DNA from 2 places in the Micromonospora sp. CNZ295 genome. Region 2 is predicted to be linked to the other one. Evidence: riboswitches for the same ligand, from Rfam matches in the RefSeq annotation. Region 2 holds a riboswitch; the other holds the start of a gene.

Region 1 (7,789 bases), 3.6 Mb from region 2:
CACGTCGTTCGGGTGCTGACCGTGCTGCCCCGCGCGGCCGCCCGTTAGCGACCGGCCATCGCGGCCAGGTGGCCGGCCAGCCGGGCGGCGGCCTCCCGCAGCTCCGGTGGCTCCAGCACCGCCACCTCGAAGCCCAGCCGCGCCACGTGCAGGGCCAGCCAGTCCAGGTCGTCCCCACCGACGACGAGCACACACCACCCGTCACGATCGTCCTCCACGCGCCCCACCTGGGGCGGCACCAGCGCCCGTACCTGCTCGGGCGCGGCGTGCACGCGTATCCTGGCGACGTGCCGGTACGGCGCCTCGGTGACCGCCCGCTGCACGTAGGCGACCGGGTCCGGGTGCTCCCGCGGCCGGAACCGCCAAGTCGTCGCCGTCACGTCGCGCATCCGGTCCAGGCGGAAGGTGCGCCAGTCGTCGCGGTCGACGTCCCGGGCCATCAGATACCAGCGGCGGCTGGTGGCGACCATCCGCACCGGCTCGACGGTGCGCTCGCGCTCCTCGCCGTCGCGGCCGGCGTACGAGAACCGGACCCGCACCGCGTCGCGGCAGGCCCGTGCCAGCGTGACCAGCAGCTCAGCGTCGATCTCGATCCCGGGACCGACGAGCGTCTCGGTGGCTCCGCGCACGGCCCGCACCTCGGCGCGCAGCCGGGGCGGCATCACCTGGTCGAGTTTCGCGAGCGCCCGCAGCGCCGCCTCGCCCGCTCCGCTGACCGTGCCGCCGGACGCCAACCGCAGCGACACCGCGGTCGCGATCGCCTCCTCGTCGTCGAGGAGCAGCGGCGGCAGCCGGGTGCCCGCGCCGAGCTGGTAACCGCCGCCGACGCCGGGGGTGGCGTGCACGGGGTAGCCCAGCGCCCGCAGCCGCTCCACGTCGCGACGCACCGAGCGGTCGGTGACCCGCAGCTCGGCGGCGAGCTCGGCGGCGGTCCAGGACGGCCGGCGCTGCAGCAGCGCCAGCAGCCGCAGCACCCGCTCGGTCGTCGCCTCGACGGTCACCCGCCGATCTTAAGCGCGGATCGCGGACCGAAGCTGTCCGCTATTCACGGAAGGCTGGCGCCATGACCGACCTGACCTGGAACCCGCTGCTCCGCGACCAGATCTCCTGGCACTGGACCAACCAGCTGCGGGGCCGCCTCGACGGGCTCACCGACGACGAGTACCTCTGGGAGCCGGCGCCGGGCTGCTGGAGCGTACGACCGCGGGGCACCGCAAGCGCACCGGTGCAGGCCGGCTCCGGTGCGATGACCATCGACTTCGCGATGCCGGAGCCCGACCCGCCGCCGTTGACGACGATCGCCTGGCGGCTCGGCCACGTGATCGTCGGCGTGCTCGCGGTCCGCAACGCCGGGCACTTCGGTCGCGCCCCCACCGACTACCAGTCCTTCGCGTACGCCCCGACCGCCGAGGCGGCGCTGGCCCAGCTCGACGCCGAGTACGCCACCTGGCGGGCCGGGGTCGAATCGCTCGGCGAGACCGGGCTCGCCCGCCCGTGCGGGCCGGCCGAGGCACCGTACGGCGACCGGCCGATGGCCGCCCTGGTCCTGCACATCAACCGCGAACTGATCCATCATCTGGCCGAGGTCTGCCTGCTGCGCGACCTCTACCGGCACACCCGACGGGAGACGAGCTGAGATGGCCCGCGACATCCAGATCACCTTCGACTGCACCGACCCCGCCAAGCTGGCGGCGTTCTGGGCCGCGACGCTCGGCTACCGCCTGCAGGAACCGCCCCCGGGCTTCGAGTCCTGGGAGCAGGCCCTGACGGCGTTCGGCGTGCCGCCCGAGCGCCGCAACGACGCCTCGGGAGTGGTCGACCCCGAGGGCGCCGGACCTCGGCTGTTCTTCCAGCGGGTGCCGGAGGGCAAGCGGGCCAAGAACCGCGTACACCTGGACGTGCGGGCCGCGCCCGGGCTGGCGGGCGACGCGCGGATGGCGGCCCTGGAGGCGGCGGCCGAGCGGCTCGTCGCGCTCGGCGCCACCCGGCTCGCCCGGCACGAGCCGGCGCCGCCGCTCGAAGCCGGTCACATCGTGCTCGCCGACCCCGAGGGCAACGAGTTCTGCCTCGACTGACCGCCGCCCCGGTCGGCGTCCCCGGCCCGACCGGGGACGTCGACCGGGCGACTAGAGGACCTGGGAGAGGAACCGCCGCAGCCGCGGGTGCCCGGCGGCTTCGAAGATCGCCGCCGGCGCGCCGGACTCCAGCACGACGCCCCGGTCCATGAACGCGACGGTGTCGGCCACCTCGCGGGCGAACCCCATCTCGTGGGTGACCACCACCATCGTCATGCCGCCCGCGGACAGCTCCGCCATCAGCGACAGCACACCCTTGACCAGCTCCGGGTCGAGCGCCGAGGTGGCCTCGTCGAAGAGCATCACCTGCGGTGCCAGCGCCAGCGCCCGCGCGATGGCGACCCGCTGCTGCTGGCCGCCGGACAGCTGCGCCGGCCGGGCGTCGGCCTTGGCGGCCAGCCCCACCCGGTCCAGCTGGTGCCGGGCCACCGCCACCGCCTCATCCTCGGGCAGCCCGCGGATCCGTCGCAGCGCGAGCGTCACGTTGCGCAGCACGCTCATGTGCGGGAAGAGGTTGAACTGCTGGAACACCATCCCGACCCGCTGCCGCAGCCGGTCCGGGTCGTCGGTGAGTACGCTGCGGCCGTCGAGCAGCACGTCGCCGCGGTCCGGCTCGATCAGCCGGTTGATCGTCCGCAGCAGCGTCGACTTGCCCGAGCCGGACGGGCCGATCACGCACGCGGTCGCCCCGCTGGGCACCTCCAGGTCGACGCCCCGCAGCACCCGGTTCGCCCCGAACGCGAGATGCACGTCCCGGACGCTCACGCTGACCGACGCGCTCATCGCGGGCCCCCTTCCACCGCGCCGGCGAGCGCGAGATCGTCGTCCTCGTCGTCGGGTGGCCCGGCCGCCCGGCCGTGCCGCAGCCGGCGGTCGATCGCGTTGACCGCGTGGGTCAGCGGCACCGTCAGCGCCAGGTAGAACAGGCCGGCCAGCAGCAGCGCCGACTGGTTGCCGGTGTTCGCCGCGTAGTCCTGCCCGATCCGGAACAGCTCCCGCTGGCTGGCCAGCAGGCCGAGGAAGTAGACCAGGCTGGAGTCCTTGATCAGCGCGATGAGCTGGTTCACCCAGGCGGGCAGCACCCGGCGGACCCCCTGCGGGATGATCACCACCCGCATCGCCTCGCCCCAGGAGAGCCCCAACGCCCGGGCGCCTTCCAGCTGCGCGGTCTCCACCGACTGGATGCCGGAGCGGAAGATCTCCCCGATGTACGCCGCCGCGATCAGCGACAGCGCCAGGATGCCCAGCGGATAGGGGTTCGGGCCCCAGACCTGCATGCCCAGCGGCGCCAGGCCCACACCGATCAGCAGGATGGTCGCCGCCGCCGGCAGGCCGCGGAAGACGTCCGTGTAGACCCGGGCCGGCCAGCGCAACCATCGGGTACGCGAGATACCGGCGACCGCGAGCAGCATGCCGAGCACCGAACCGATCAGGGCCGCGGAGACCGCCAGGATCAGCGTGTTGGGCAGCCCGACGGTGAGCATGTCGGGCAGCGCCTCGCGCATCGACTCCCAGTCGAAGAAGGTCTCCCACAACGTCCGTAGCGGGTCCACGATGCACCTCCGGTGTTAAGAAGGGCCCCTTCACCTCGCCCGGCGTTGCGAAGGGGCCCTTCCTGCGGGTTCAGCGGGCGCCGCTGCCGGGCCTGAAGTCAGCCGGGATCGGGCGGCCGGGGTAGTACTGCTCCTGGAGCCGCTGCCAGGTGCCGTCGGCGATCACCTCGTCGAGAGCCTTGTCCAGCGCCTCGCGGAGCGCGTCGTTGCCCTTGGCGAACGCGTACGCGGTCGGGGCCGGGCTGAGCAGCTTCGCCGCCACCTTGATCTTGCTGCTGTTGTCCGCGGCGAACTTGTCGCCGATCTCGGCCGGGGCGATCCAGGCGTCGGCCGTACCGGCCTTGAGCTGGTTGGCCGCGGCGTTGTAGTCCGGCACCCGCACCGGGTCGAGCTGGTTGCCGGTGGCGTAGTCGTCCTGGACGGTGCCCTGCACGACCACCACCCGCTTGCCGGCGAGCTGGTCGAAGCTGGTGATCGACGAGCCGGCCGGCACGTCGAGTCCGAAGTAGCCGAAGTCGTAGCCGTTGCCGAAGTCGACGGTCTTCCTCCGCGCCTCGGTGATGGTGATCGACGAGCTGCCCACATCGAACTTGCGGTTGGCGACCTGGGACAGCAGAGCCGAGAAGTCGGTGCCCACGAACTCGACCTTCAGGCCGAGCTTGTCGGCCGCGGCCACCAGCAGGTCGTTGTCGAAGCCGGTGAACTCGCCGTCCTTGAGGTAGACGTTCGGCGGCGCGTCGGTGAGTGTGCCGGCGCGCAGCACACCCGGCTGGAGCAGGTTGTACGGGTTGTCGGCGCGGTCGTCCGCGCCGCCGCACGCGGTCAGCGTGGCGGCGCCGAGGACGGCGGCGACGGCGAGAGTGGCGGCCCGGGTCAGGGTGGAACGGAATCGCACAGGTGCCTCCGAGAGGTACGGGCGCGCACGGACGTGCGGCGCCGACGGTGCGCCCGGTGGGCGTACCGCTGGGGTGGATCAGACGGAAGGGGGATTCGGCGCGGTCAGCGACACGCGTCGGTGCAGACCCGCATCAGGTCGACATGGCGGCGCCGGGTCAGGACCAACGGCGGGGCGACGATGCGGACGTACACGGCTCTCCTCCAAGGTCTGTGCTGACCTGGGGTGCCAGGCCACGCTTGCGCCGGAGCCCTGCTCCGGTGCCTGGTCCTCACCCGGGGCACCCCTACGTGGACGAGGGTTGCCGGCCAGCAAGCCGGGGCTTCGCGCTGGCGCTCATGACCTGGGCCGAGGTTAGCAGCGCGGGCCGGTGGGCTGTCCAGCCGGTATGACCACCCTCACGTGCGGCCTCACCTGCGGATTCGTCACTCCTCGATCGCCCCGCCGATGCGGCGCAGGTGGGCGCGGAAGGTGTAGCCGGGATCGGCGTCGCGGCGGGCCAGGTACTCGGCGAACGCGGTCTGCTCGCGCAGTGTCTCGCCGGCGCGGATCCGCTGCGCCTGCACCCGCTCGGTGCGGTGGATCCGCTCCGCCGCCGCCAGCACCTCCTCGCCCCGTACCGCCGGCACGAACAGCACCCCGTCGTCGTCGGCCAGCACGAGGTCGTCGACATCGACCCGGTGCGCGCCGAAGCGGGCACTGCTGAGCGACTCCGGCTCCCGCGGGTCGACCCGGGTCGGGCCCGCCGGCAGGGCGCCGTAGCTGAAGACGGGAACGCCGATCTCCACCAGCTCCGGCGTGTCCCGGTGCAGCCCCCACACCACCAGGCCGGCGACGCCGACCGCGGCGGCCTCCAGCACCGCCAGGTCACCCACGCACGCCTCGTCGGTCCGGCCGCCGTTGTCGATCACCAGCACGTCACCGGACGCCGCGTGCCCGTACGCCTCGAGGAACACGTCCACGCTGCCGTGGTGGCGCACCGGCAGCACCCGCCCGGCGAGCCGCTGGCCGGGAACCACCGGCCGGATCCCGGCCGGCGCCACCCGCAGCGGCACCCCCAGCCGGACGCAGGCGTCGGCCACCAGGGGCGTGGACAGGTCGGTGAAGCGCTCCCGCATGGGTCCTCCCGGTCGTCGGAACGGCGCCCACATCGTAGGAACGGACAGCGGCGGGCCGGCCAGGTCCAATGGTCGGCCGCTGGCCTCCGCCGGCTCCTCGGCAGGTGGCAGGGGGCGCGGTGAGGTGTGGGCCGGCGCAGCGGGGGTAGTCGCGCGGTCGGAGACCTGGGGAGGACTCGTGGACTCGTACCCGGCGGTGGAGGCGCACGGGCTGATCGGTGACCTGCAGACCGCGGCGTTGGTGGCGATGGACGGCACGATCGACTGGTTCTGCGCCCCGCGGTTCGACTCCCCGAGCCTCTTCGCCGGCCTGCTGGACCGCCACCGCGGCGGCTACTTCCGGGCCACCCCGGACGGCGTCGACTACACGTGCAAACAGCTCTACCTGCCCGGCACCCCGATCCTGATCACCCGCTTCCTCAGCGCGGACGGGGTGGGTGAGCTCATCGACTTCATGCCCGTCGCCGGGGATCGCGCCAGCGACCGGCACCGGCTGGTCCGGATGCTGCGCGTGGTCCGGGGCACCATGCGGTTCCGCGTCGACTGCCAGCCCCGGTTCAACTACGGCCGCGACCCGCAGAAACTCGAGGTCCACCCGGAGGGCTACGTCTTCCGGAGCCCGACCTTCTCGCTCACCGTGAACCGGGTCAGTTTCGCCGACCGGTTGACCGACCGACACGAGGAGACCCGGACCGACGACGGGATCTGCCTGGTGGCCACCCTGCGCGAGGGCGAGGCCGGGGGCGTCGTCCTGGAGACCGGGACCGCGCCCGACCCGCCGCGCCGGGTCAGCCCGGACGAGGCGGACGACCTGCTCGTGCGGACCCGCGACTGGTGGCGGAACTGGCTCGCCGGCTCGCGGTACACCGGCCGGTGGCGCGAGATGGTCGAGCGGTCGGCGATGACGCTCAAGCTCATGACGTACGCGCCGACCGGCGCGCTGGTCGCCGCGCCCACGGCGGGCCTGCCCGAGCAGATCGGCGGCCAGCGCAACTGGGACTACCGCTACACCTGGATCCGCGACGCGTCCTTCTCGGTGCACGCGCTGCTGTGCCTGGGCTTCACCGACGAGGCGGAACGCTACATGCGATGGGTCAGCGACCGGGTCCGGGACGCCGACGGGGCCGGCCGGCAACTGCAGGTCATGTACCGGGTGGACGGTTCACCCGACCTCGCCGAGGAGGTGCTCGACCACTTCGAGGGGTACCGCGGATCGCGGCCGGTCCGGGTCGGCAACGGCGCGGCGGAGCAACTGCAGCTCGACATCTACGGCGCGGCCTCCAACGCCTTCGACGTCGCCGACCGCGCGGGGCTGATGTCCACGCACGAGGGGTGGCGGCGCACCGCCCGGGTGATGGACTGGCTCTGCGACAACTGGGACCAGCCCGAGGAGGGAATCTGGGAGCACCGCGGCGGCCGACGGGACTTCACCTACGGGCGGCTGATGTCGTGGGTGGCCCTCGACCGCGCCATCCGGGTCGCGGACCGGCGCGGCCGCCCCGCCGACACCGCCCGATGGCGGGCCGCCCGCAACCGCATGTACGACCAGATCCTGGCGCGGGGTTTCCACCCGGGCCGCCAGGCCTTCGTCCAGCACTACGACACGGACGTGCTGGACGCCGCCCTGCTCGCCATGCCCTCGGTCGGCTTCGTGGCGTCGAGGGACCCGATGTGGCTGTCGACCCTGCGCGCCATCGACGACGAGCTCGTCTCCGACAGCCTCGTCTACCGGTACGACCCGGAGGCGTCCCCCGACGGCCTGCCCGGGAGTGAGAGCACCTTCACCATGTGCACCTTCTGGTACGTCGACGCCCTCGCCCGATCCGGCCGGCTCGAGGACGCCCGGCTGACCCTGGAGAAGATGTTCACCTACGCCAGCCCGCACGGCCTCTACGCCGAGGAGATCGCGCCCAGCGGCGAGCAGACCGGGAACTTCCCGCAGGCCTTCAGCCACCTCTCGCTGATCAGCACCGCCGTCAACCTCGACCGGCTGCTCGACGCCCGCCCGTGACGGCCCCGCGCCCGCACCCCGCCGGCGTACGAACCGCGGGGTTGCCGGGCCCTGCTACCACTGGGCGTGTCCGTATCCGACCAGCGTCGGCCCGCCCGGGTCGCCGTCCGGAAGCAGCCGTTGCGCCGATGGCCCGG
Region 2 (7,789 bases):
GACCGCCGAGGCGCTCACCGCCGCCGGCGACGCCCTCGCCGTCGGGCTCGCCGAGGCGCCGGCGGGGCGGATCACCGCCGGACTTCCGGCCCCGTTACGCGAGGCCTGCACGCTGCTCGACGGAGCGACGCGCACCGCTCTGGAGGCCATCGGGGACGTGAAGGCCGACGACCCGGACCCGGTCCGCAAACAGCAGGCCAAGGCGGTGCTGGACGAGCTGTCCACCACCGCCCAACGGCTGCTGGAGGAGGCCGACCACGACGTGGCGTGGGTCGAGCGCAACGACGCCACCGGGCGACGGGCCCTGGTCGTGGCCCCGCTGTCGGTGGCCGGCACCCTCGCCACCCACCTGTACGAGGAGCGCACCGTCGTCGCCACCTCGGCGACCCTGACCCTGGGCGGCCGGTTCGACACGGTTGCCCGGGCGCTCGGTCTGGAGGTCCCGGCCACCCCGCCGTCCCCGGCCGCGGCGGCGCTCGCCACCGCCGCCGGCGGGGGCCGCGCCGCCGGCCCGGCCGAGGCGGCCCCGGTCAGCTCCGGGCCCGGGTGGCGGTCACTCGACGTCGGCTCCCCGTTCGACTACGCCCGGCAGGGCATCCTCTACGTCGCCGCGCATCTGCCCCGGCCCAGCACCTCGGGCCTGCCCGACGCGGCCGGCGAGGAACTGCTCGGGCTGGTCGAGGCGCTCGGCGGGCGTACCCTCGGGCTCTTCTCGTCGCGGCGGGCCGCGCAGCAGGCGGCGGAGCTGCTGCGGGCGCGGACCGACCTGCCCGTGCTGCTGCAGGGCGAGGAGTCGCTGCCGTTGCTCGTCCGCCGGTTCCGGGAGGAGCGGTCGAGCTGCCTGTTCGGGGTGATGTCGCTCTGGCAGGGGGTCGACGTGCCGGGCGACTCGTGCCAACTGGTGGTGATCGACCGGCTGCCGTTCCCGCGGCCGGACGAGCCGCTCGCGGCCGCCCGGGCCGCGGCGGTCGACGCCGCCGGCGGTTCGGGGTTCGCCGCGGTCAGCGTGCCGATCGCCGCCGTCCGGCTGGCGCAGGGGGTGGGCCGGCTGATCCGCGCCACCGACGACCGGGGCGTGGTAGCGGTGCTGGACTCCCGGCTGGAGACCGCCCGGGGGTACGGGCCGTTCCTGCGCCGCTCGCTGCCCCCGTTCTGGTACACGACCCGCCCCGACGTGGCCCGTGGCGCCCTGCAACGCCTCGCCAGGACCTGACGCGCCCCGCCCCCGCTGCCGCGCTCACCCCCGCCCCCGCGCCGCGACGCGCCGCCCGACGTGAAGATCGTGCTGCGACGCAGAAGTAGTGGCCTCCCGAGACGAGAGACGAGGAGGCCACTACTTCGTGGAACGAGCGTGATCTTGAGCTGTCCAGGCGCCCGGGAGATCCGGACGCGGCGGGCGGCCCCGGGTCAGGGGGCCCGGCTCGCCACCACGACGGCGTCCGGCGGGGTCTCCGGGACGGTGCGGGCGGCCAGCCGGCGGACGGCCGTGTTGAGCACCGCGATCAGGGGCACCGCGACCAGCGCCCCGGTGATCCCGGCGAGGACCACCCCGGCGGCGATACCGACGATCACCGCGAGCGGGTGGATCGCCACCGCGCGTCCCATGATCAGCGGCTGGAGCACGTGCCCCTCCAACTGCTGCACCCCGACGACCGCGCCCAGGATGATCAATGCGGTGATCAGACCGCTGTCGACCAGGGCGACGAGCACCGCGACGCCGCCGGACAGCGTCGCGCCGACGATCGGGATGAACGCCCCGAGGAAGACCAGGGCGGCGAGCGGGAACGCGAACGGGATGTCGAAGATCACCAGGAAGATGCCGATGCCGACCGCGTCGATGAACGCGACCAGCACGGTGGCCCGCACGTACGCCCCCAGCGTCTGCCAGGAGGCCCGGCCGGCGTCGTCGACCTTCCAGCGGGCGTTGACCGGGAGCAGCCGGACCAGGAACCGCCAGATCTTGTTGCCGTCACGCAGGAAGAAGAACGTCGCGAAGAGCACCAGGACGGTGCCGGTCAGCACCTCGGCGAGGGTGGCCGCCGTGGAGATCGCCCCGCTGGTGAACCGGCCGGTGTTGGCGTTGACCCACTGCTCGGCCTCGTTGATGTAGCGGTCGAGCTGGCCGTCGTCGAGGTGCAGCGGGCCCGTCTTCAACCAGTCCTGGATCTGGCGCACGCCCTGGGAGGACTTCTCGCTCAGCTCCGGCACGCCCTGGATGAACTCGTTGACCACCAGGGTCAGCGTGCCGATCACCCCGGCGAGCCCGCCCACCAGGACCACGGCGGTCGCCAGCGACCGCGGGAACCGGGCCCGCAACAGCCAGCCCACCGCCGGAGCGAGCAACGCGGAGAGCAGCAGCGCGATGGCCAGCGGGATGATCACGATGCGGATCTGGCCGACGATCCTCATCAGCGCCCAGGCGACGATGCCGATCACGATCAGCCGCCACGACCAGGCGGCGCTGATCCGCAACGCGTGCGGGACGTCCGCGTCGTCCCGGCTGGTGGTGGAGTTGTGCATCGCGGCGGGCGGCTCCGCGCCGACCACCGTCGCCGACGGTGACGCCACCGGGCCCGGTCGCTCCGGCGAGGCGGCGCCGGCCTCCGGGTCGTCAGCGGCACGGCGGACCGCGGCCAACTCCCGCCGGGCCCGGACCGACTCACGACCCGACTCGTACGCGCGACGGAACCGTCCACGCATCCGCTCGAAGCGGCTCAAGCGCACCTCCTGACGAAGTAGCGGTACCGGCACGGTCAGGTCGGACAGGATACGCCCGTTCCCGCCACCGTAGGCCAGATCCGCCACACGAATGCCCCCGCCCCCGCGACCGTAACCACGGCCGGGCCGCCGGGGCGGGACACGGTAGCGTCTTCCGCGTGACCGCCGACAAGAATCTCGACTCCGGCCTGCCGATCCGGCTGCTGCACGACCGGGTGCTGGTACGCATGGAGGGAAGCGAGGGTGAGCGCCGCTCCACCGCCGGCATCGTGATCCCGGCGACCGCCGCCGTCGGCAAGCGGCTGGCCTGGGCCACCGCCGTCGGGGTGGGCCCGAGTGTCCGCTCCATCGTCTCCGGCGACCGGGTGCTCTTCGATCCCGACGACCGCTCCGAGGTCGAGCTGCACGGCCGGGAGTACGTGCTGCTCCGCGAGCGCGACGTGCACGCCGTCGCCGCGCAACGCGTGGAGCCCGACTCGACGGGTCTCTACCTGTAGGGCCGTTTGCGCCGCTCCCTCCCGGGAAGCCAGCCGCACCAGGGGCCCTGGGGAGGGACGATGCCGGAGCTGATCAAGAAGTTGCTCTTCTGGGGCTTCATCGCGTTCCTGATCTACTTCATGGCGTTCCGCCCCGAGGGTGCCGCCGAGATGTTCAAGGCGATCGGCGCCGGCCTGGTAGCGATCTTCCAGGGTTTCGGTGACTTCCTGACCGGCCTCACCGCCTGACCGCCATCGGCCGCGGGCCCGGCGCGGGTCGTGACCGGTGGACCCCGGCGACCCGCGGCGCTGCGAACCGACGTCAGTACCGGCCGGGCGGCCAGGGGGCCGGCGGGCGGAGACCGGGCCAGCCGGGCGGCGGGCCGTAGCCGGGCGGGAACGCGGGCGGCGGTGGCGGGGCGAGCACGACCGGGATCGGGACCACCGGCTCGTCCGGCGCCTCCACCGGCCGCTGCGAGCCGTCCGGGAACCGCAGGTGGTAGCGGTGCCCGTCCCAGACGCCGACCGGGGCGTACGGGTCACGGCCGACGAAGAACGCGCGGTAGCCGCTGATCATCTCCAACAGGTGGCGCTCCTCGGCGGCGGCCCGCTCCCGGTCCTTGGGGCGGCTGTCCAGCCCACGCCGCATGCCGTCGCGCAGCAACGCGAGCCGGGTCGCGGCGAACTGGTACCCCCGCATCGCCTTCAGGCCGGCGTCGCCGCCGACCCGCTTGGCCCACGCCCGCGCCGCGTGCCGTCGCCCGAGGCTGCTCAGCGCCGCCACCTCGGGCGGGGTGAGCCACCCGGCGCGGACGTAGTCCGGGAGGGTGCGCTCGGTGAGCCGGCCCTCCCAGGACCGCAGCCAGACGGCCAGCCCGACCATGCCGAAGAAGATCGGCACCATGACACCGAGGAACCCGTAGAGCAGGATCAGCGGCTGGCCGGTGGCCTGCGTGAGCGTCGGCAGCAGGTTCCACGTGCCGTGCAGCATCATCGCCAGCAGCAGACCCGCGACCGGCGCCAGCACCCGCACCCGACGGTCGGCGGTACGGGCGGCGATGCCCAGCCCCACCCCGGTCATCGAGGTGAACAGCGGGTGGGCGAACCCGAAGAGCAGGATGCGCACGATGAAGATGGCGATGACCTGCTGCGTGCCGGTCGCCGGGCCGTACTGCTCGACACCGGTCCGGTAGCCGTAACCGCCCAGGTAGAGGATGTTCTCCACCATCGCGAAGCCGATCGCGGAGAGCCCGCAGTAGACCAGGGCGTCGGTGATCCCGGAGATCTCCCGGCGCCGGAAGATCAGCAGCAGGATCGGCCCGAGCGCCTTGGTCAGCTCCTCGATGAACGGCGCGACAAGCACGGCCGTGAGCGCGACGGGCAGGCTCAGCCGCTCGAAGACGCCGGCAGCGAAGCCGTTGACCGTCAGCGAGGCGGCCGTCGAGACGAACGCGCCCCACGCGAAGCAGAAGATCAGGTACTTCAGCGGCTCCGGCTCGTACCGGTCGAGCCACAGGAAACAGGCCACCAGCACCGGAACCGGAAGGATCGCCGCGATCACGCCGACCAGCAGTGCCTCACCGCCGAGGCTCTCGCCGAGTCGCCACACCATGAAGACGGCGCAGGCGGCGATCAGCAGGACCACCCCGCCGAGCACCAGGTAGCGGACCCAGCTCGTACGGCGTACCGGCATCCGGGGGCTGGCCGACGGGTCGGCGGCGGTCGGCGACGGCGGCAGGGGCACGCCGGGCGGGGTGTCGGCCATGACGTCAGCGTAGTCACCGCCGGCCCGCCGGGACGGCCGCACCACGGCCCGCTATGCTGCGGGCAGGTCACGAGCGCCAGCGTCAAGCCCCGGCTTGCTGGCCGGCAACCCTCGTCGAGGTTCGCGGTGGGGTGCCCCGGGTGATGACCGGGCCCGGCCCGATCCGCGCGCCGGGCAAGCGCGGACCCCGCCCGTGTGCCCACCGGGGTCCCTGGCCCCGGAGGCGCCGCAGATGACGCTCACTCTCCTACCCCCACCGGCGACGTCGCTCGCCCAGGCCGGACCGCTCGACGTGCTCGGCGTACCGGGTCAGGTCAACCTGGACTACGCGGCCACCGCGCCGTGCGCGCGGGCCGCCGCCGACGCGGTGGCCGAGCTGCTCCCCTGGTACGCGAGCGTGCACCGGGGCGCGGGTGCGCTGTCGCGGCGCTGCACGCTGGCGTACGAGCGGGCCCGCCAGGCGGTCGGCGACTTCTTCGGCGCCCGGCCGGACGACCACGTGGTCTTCACCCGGAACACCACGGACGCGCTGAACCTGCTGGCCCGGGCACTGCCGGCCGGCGGCACGGTGGTGACCTTCGGCGGCGAGCACCACGCCAACCTGCTGCCCTGGCCGCGCGGCTCGGTCCGGCTGCCGGTGCCGGATGCCCCGGCCGGCGCCGTCCGCGCGCTCGACGCCGCCCTCGGCGAACTGCGCCGGGGCGGCGGTCCCGGCCGCGAGCTGCCGGTGCTGGTCGCGGTGACCGGTGCGAGCAACGTGACCGGCGAACGCTGGCCGGTGGCCGAGCTGGCCCGGGTCGCCCGCCGGCACCGGGCCCGGATCGTAGTGGACGCCGCGCAGCTCGCCCCGCACGCTCCCGTCGACGTCCGCACCCTCGACGTCGACTACCTGGCCGCCTCCGGGCACAAGCTGTACGCGCCGTTCGGCGCGGGTGTGCTCATCGGGCGGGCCGACTGGCTGGACGCGGCGCCGCCCTACCTCGCCGGCGGCGGGGCGACCAGCCATGTCGGCGCCGCCACCCACGACGTCCGCTGGGCGACCGGGCCGGCCCGGCACGAGGCCGGAACGCCGAACCTGTTCGGCGCGGTGGCCCTCGCCGCGGTCTGCGACGCCCTGGCCGCCGCCGACCGGGTGGCGTTGCACGACGCCGAGCAGGCGTTGCTGGGCCGGTTGCGCGACGGCCTCCGGGCGCTGCCGCACGTGGTCGAGCTGCGCACGTTCGGCCCCGACGCGCCACGGGTGGGGATCGTCTCGTTCGTGGTGGCCGGTCGGGACTCGGCCGAGGTGGCGGCCGGCCTCGCCCGGCACCAGCAGATCGGCGTACGCGACGGCCTGTTCTGCGCCCACCCGCTCGCCCGGCGGCTGCTCGCCGAGGCGGCCGCGCGTGCCGGCCGGCGGGACCTGCCGGCGACGGCGCTGCGCGCCAGCATCGGGCTGGGCAGCACGGCGGACCACGTGGACCGGCTGGTGACGGCGCTCGCCGCGCTCGGCTGACGGGCGGTCAGCCGACCGGCGGTGCGGTGGGCGGCTTGGCTGTGCCGTTCCGCTCGGCCGACGCCCCGGCCCCGTCCGGCTCGCCGAAGGACCGGCGAACCCAGCGGTTCGCCTCGTCCTGCGCGATGCCGGAGGCGACCAGCAGGTCGCTGGCCGTGGTACGCACCTGCGCGATCACGACGCTGCCGGAGAAGCCCACCCCCTCCTCGTACGCCCGACCGGCCTCGCTGACCGCCCGCAGCGACCGCTCGCGGGCCTTCTCCGCCTCCGCTCCCGCGGCGAACTCCTGCTTGAGCAGCCGTACCGACTCGGCGAGGTGCGCCACCGCGTCCGGCATCGGGTCCGGGATCGCCTCCTCGTCCTCGACGAGCGTGACGGCCCGCCGGACCAGCGTGCCGCTGTTGCGCATGGCCCGGTCGATCGGGTCGGCCGCCTCGGCGTAGTGGGAGAGTTCGTTACGCCGGTGCCAGCGCGCGGGCGAGAGCGTCGCGGTCTCCTTGGCGCCCTCGATCGCCTCGCCGAACGTGGCCAGCTCCTCCTTGTTGTCGCGCAACCGCTCCAGTGCGCCCTGCAACTTGTCCCGGTCCCGTTCCCGCAGCCCCTCGGCGGCCATGTCGAGCTGGGCGGCGAGCAGGTCCAGCGCCGGGCGGGCGGCGCGGTTGAGCACCCGCAGCGGGTTGAGCGGCAACAGGATCGCGGTGACCAGGAGCGCGATCCCACCACCGACGAAGGCGTCGACGAACCGGGGTAGCTCCAGGTTCTCGGTCGACGGCGTGAGCGTCACGATCAGCACGGCGGTCGCCGCCGCCTGGATCACGATCGCCACGCTTCCCCCGGCGAAGATGGTCAGGATGATCGCGGCGGTCACCACGAGCCCGAGCTGCCAGGCGCCGGTGCCCAGGAAGTAGATGAGGACGTCGCCGATGGCCACGCCGACGGCCACCCCGGCGATCAGCTCCAGGGTCCGCCGGAACCGCTGGCCGACCGAGGCGGCGAGCGTGCCGACCGCCGAGATCGGCGCGAAGACCGGCTCCGGGTTACCGAGCAGCTCGTGTGCCGCCAGCCAGGACAGGCCGGCGGCGAGTCCGGCCTGCACGGCGAGGCCCAGCGACATGCGTACCCGGTGCAGGCGGTCGTGCAGGGTGGCCTTGCTCCGGTGGTGGAGCTGCTGCACCGCCTCGGCGATCCGGGCCCCGTCGATGTCCACACCGCCGTCCCGCAACGCGAACCGCTGCGTCAGCGAAGGTCGTTCGTCCCGGGCCACGGCCGGTACTACCCGCACCGTGCCCGAAGAATCCTCGAACGGAAGGGCCCCTTCTCAACGCCCGCGGTAGC

Evidence for each region. Region 2 has a riboswitch for S-adenosylmethionine ahead of EV376_RS02970 (aminotransferase class V-fold PLP-dependent enzyme). Riboswitches for the same ligand answer to the same signal wherever they lie in the genome.
Region 1: linked by a shared signal. The riboswitch ahead of EV376_RS19595 (ABC transporter substrate-binding protein) and the one ahead of EV376_RS02970 (aminotransferase class V-fold PLP-dependent enzyme) in region 2 are both predicted to bind S-adenosylmethionine.

What each region holds. Positions count from the first base shown of each region.
Region 1 covers NZ_SHKZ01000001.1:4,183,412-4,191,200, forward strand. Annotated here, with positions in the region: gene EV376_RS19565 (NADPH-dependent FMN reductase) at 1-48, shown strand, start outside; gene EV376_RS19570 (helix-turn-helix transcriptional regulator) at 45-1,001, opposite strand; gene EV376_RS19575 (DinB family protein) at 1,064-1,636, shown strand; gene EV376_RS19580 (VOC family protein) at 1,638-2,075, shown strand; gene EV376_RS19585 (amino acid ABC transporter ATP-binding protein) at 2,127-2,858, opposite strand; gene EV376_RS19590 (amino acid ABC transporter permease) at 2,855-3,628, opposite strand; gene EV376_RS19595 (ABC transporter substrate-binding protein) at 3,699-4,523, opposite strand; SAM riboswitch class IV at 4,754-4,867, opposite strand; gene EV376_RS19600 (RraA family protein) at 4,949-5,641, opposite strand; gene EV376_RS19605 (glycoside hydrolase family 15 protein) at 5,820-7,652, shown strand.
Region 2 covers NZ_SHKZ01000001.1:628,131-635,919, forward strand. Annotated here, with positions in the region: gene EV376_RS02950 (ATP-dependent DNA helicase) at 1-1,213, shown strand, start outside; gene EV376_RS02955 (AI-2E family transporter) at 1,408-2,718, opposite strand; gene EV376_RS02960 (GroES family chaperonin) at 2,877-3,215, shown strand; gene EV376_RS30045 (hypothetical protein) at 3,276-3,443, shown strand; gene EV376_RS02965 (PrsW family intramembrane metalloprotease) at 3,517-5,004, opposite strand; SAM riboswitch class IV at 5,025-5,146, shown strand; gene EV376_RS02970 (aminotransferase class V-fold PLP-dependent enzyme) at 5,192-6,454, shown strand; gene EV376_RS02975 (FUSC family protein) at 6,462-7,661, opposite strand.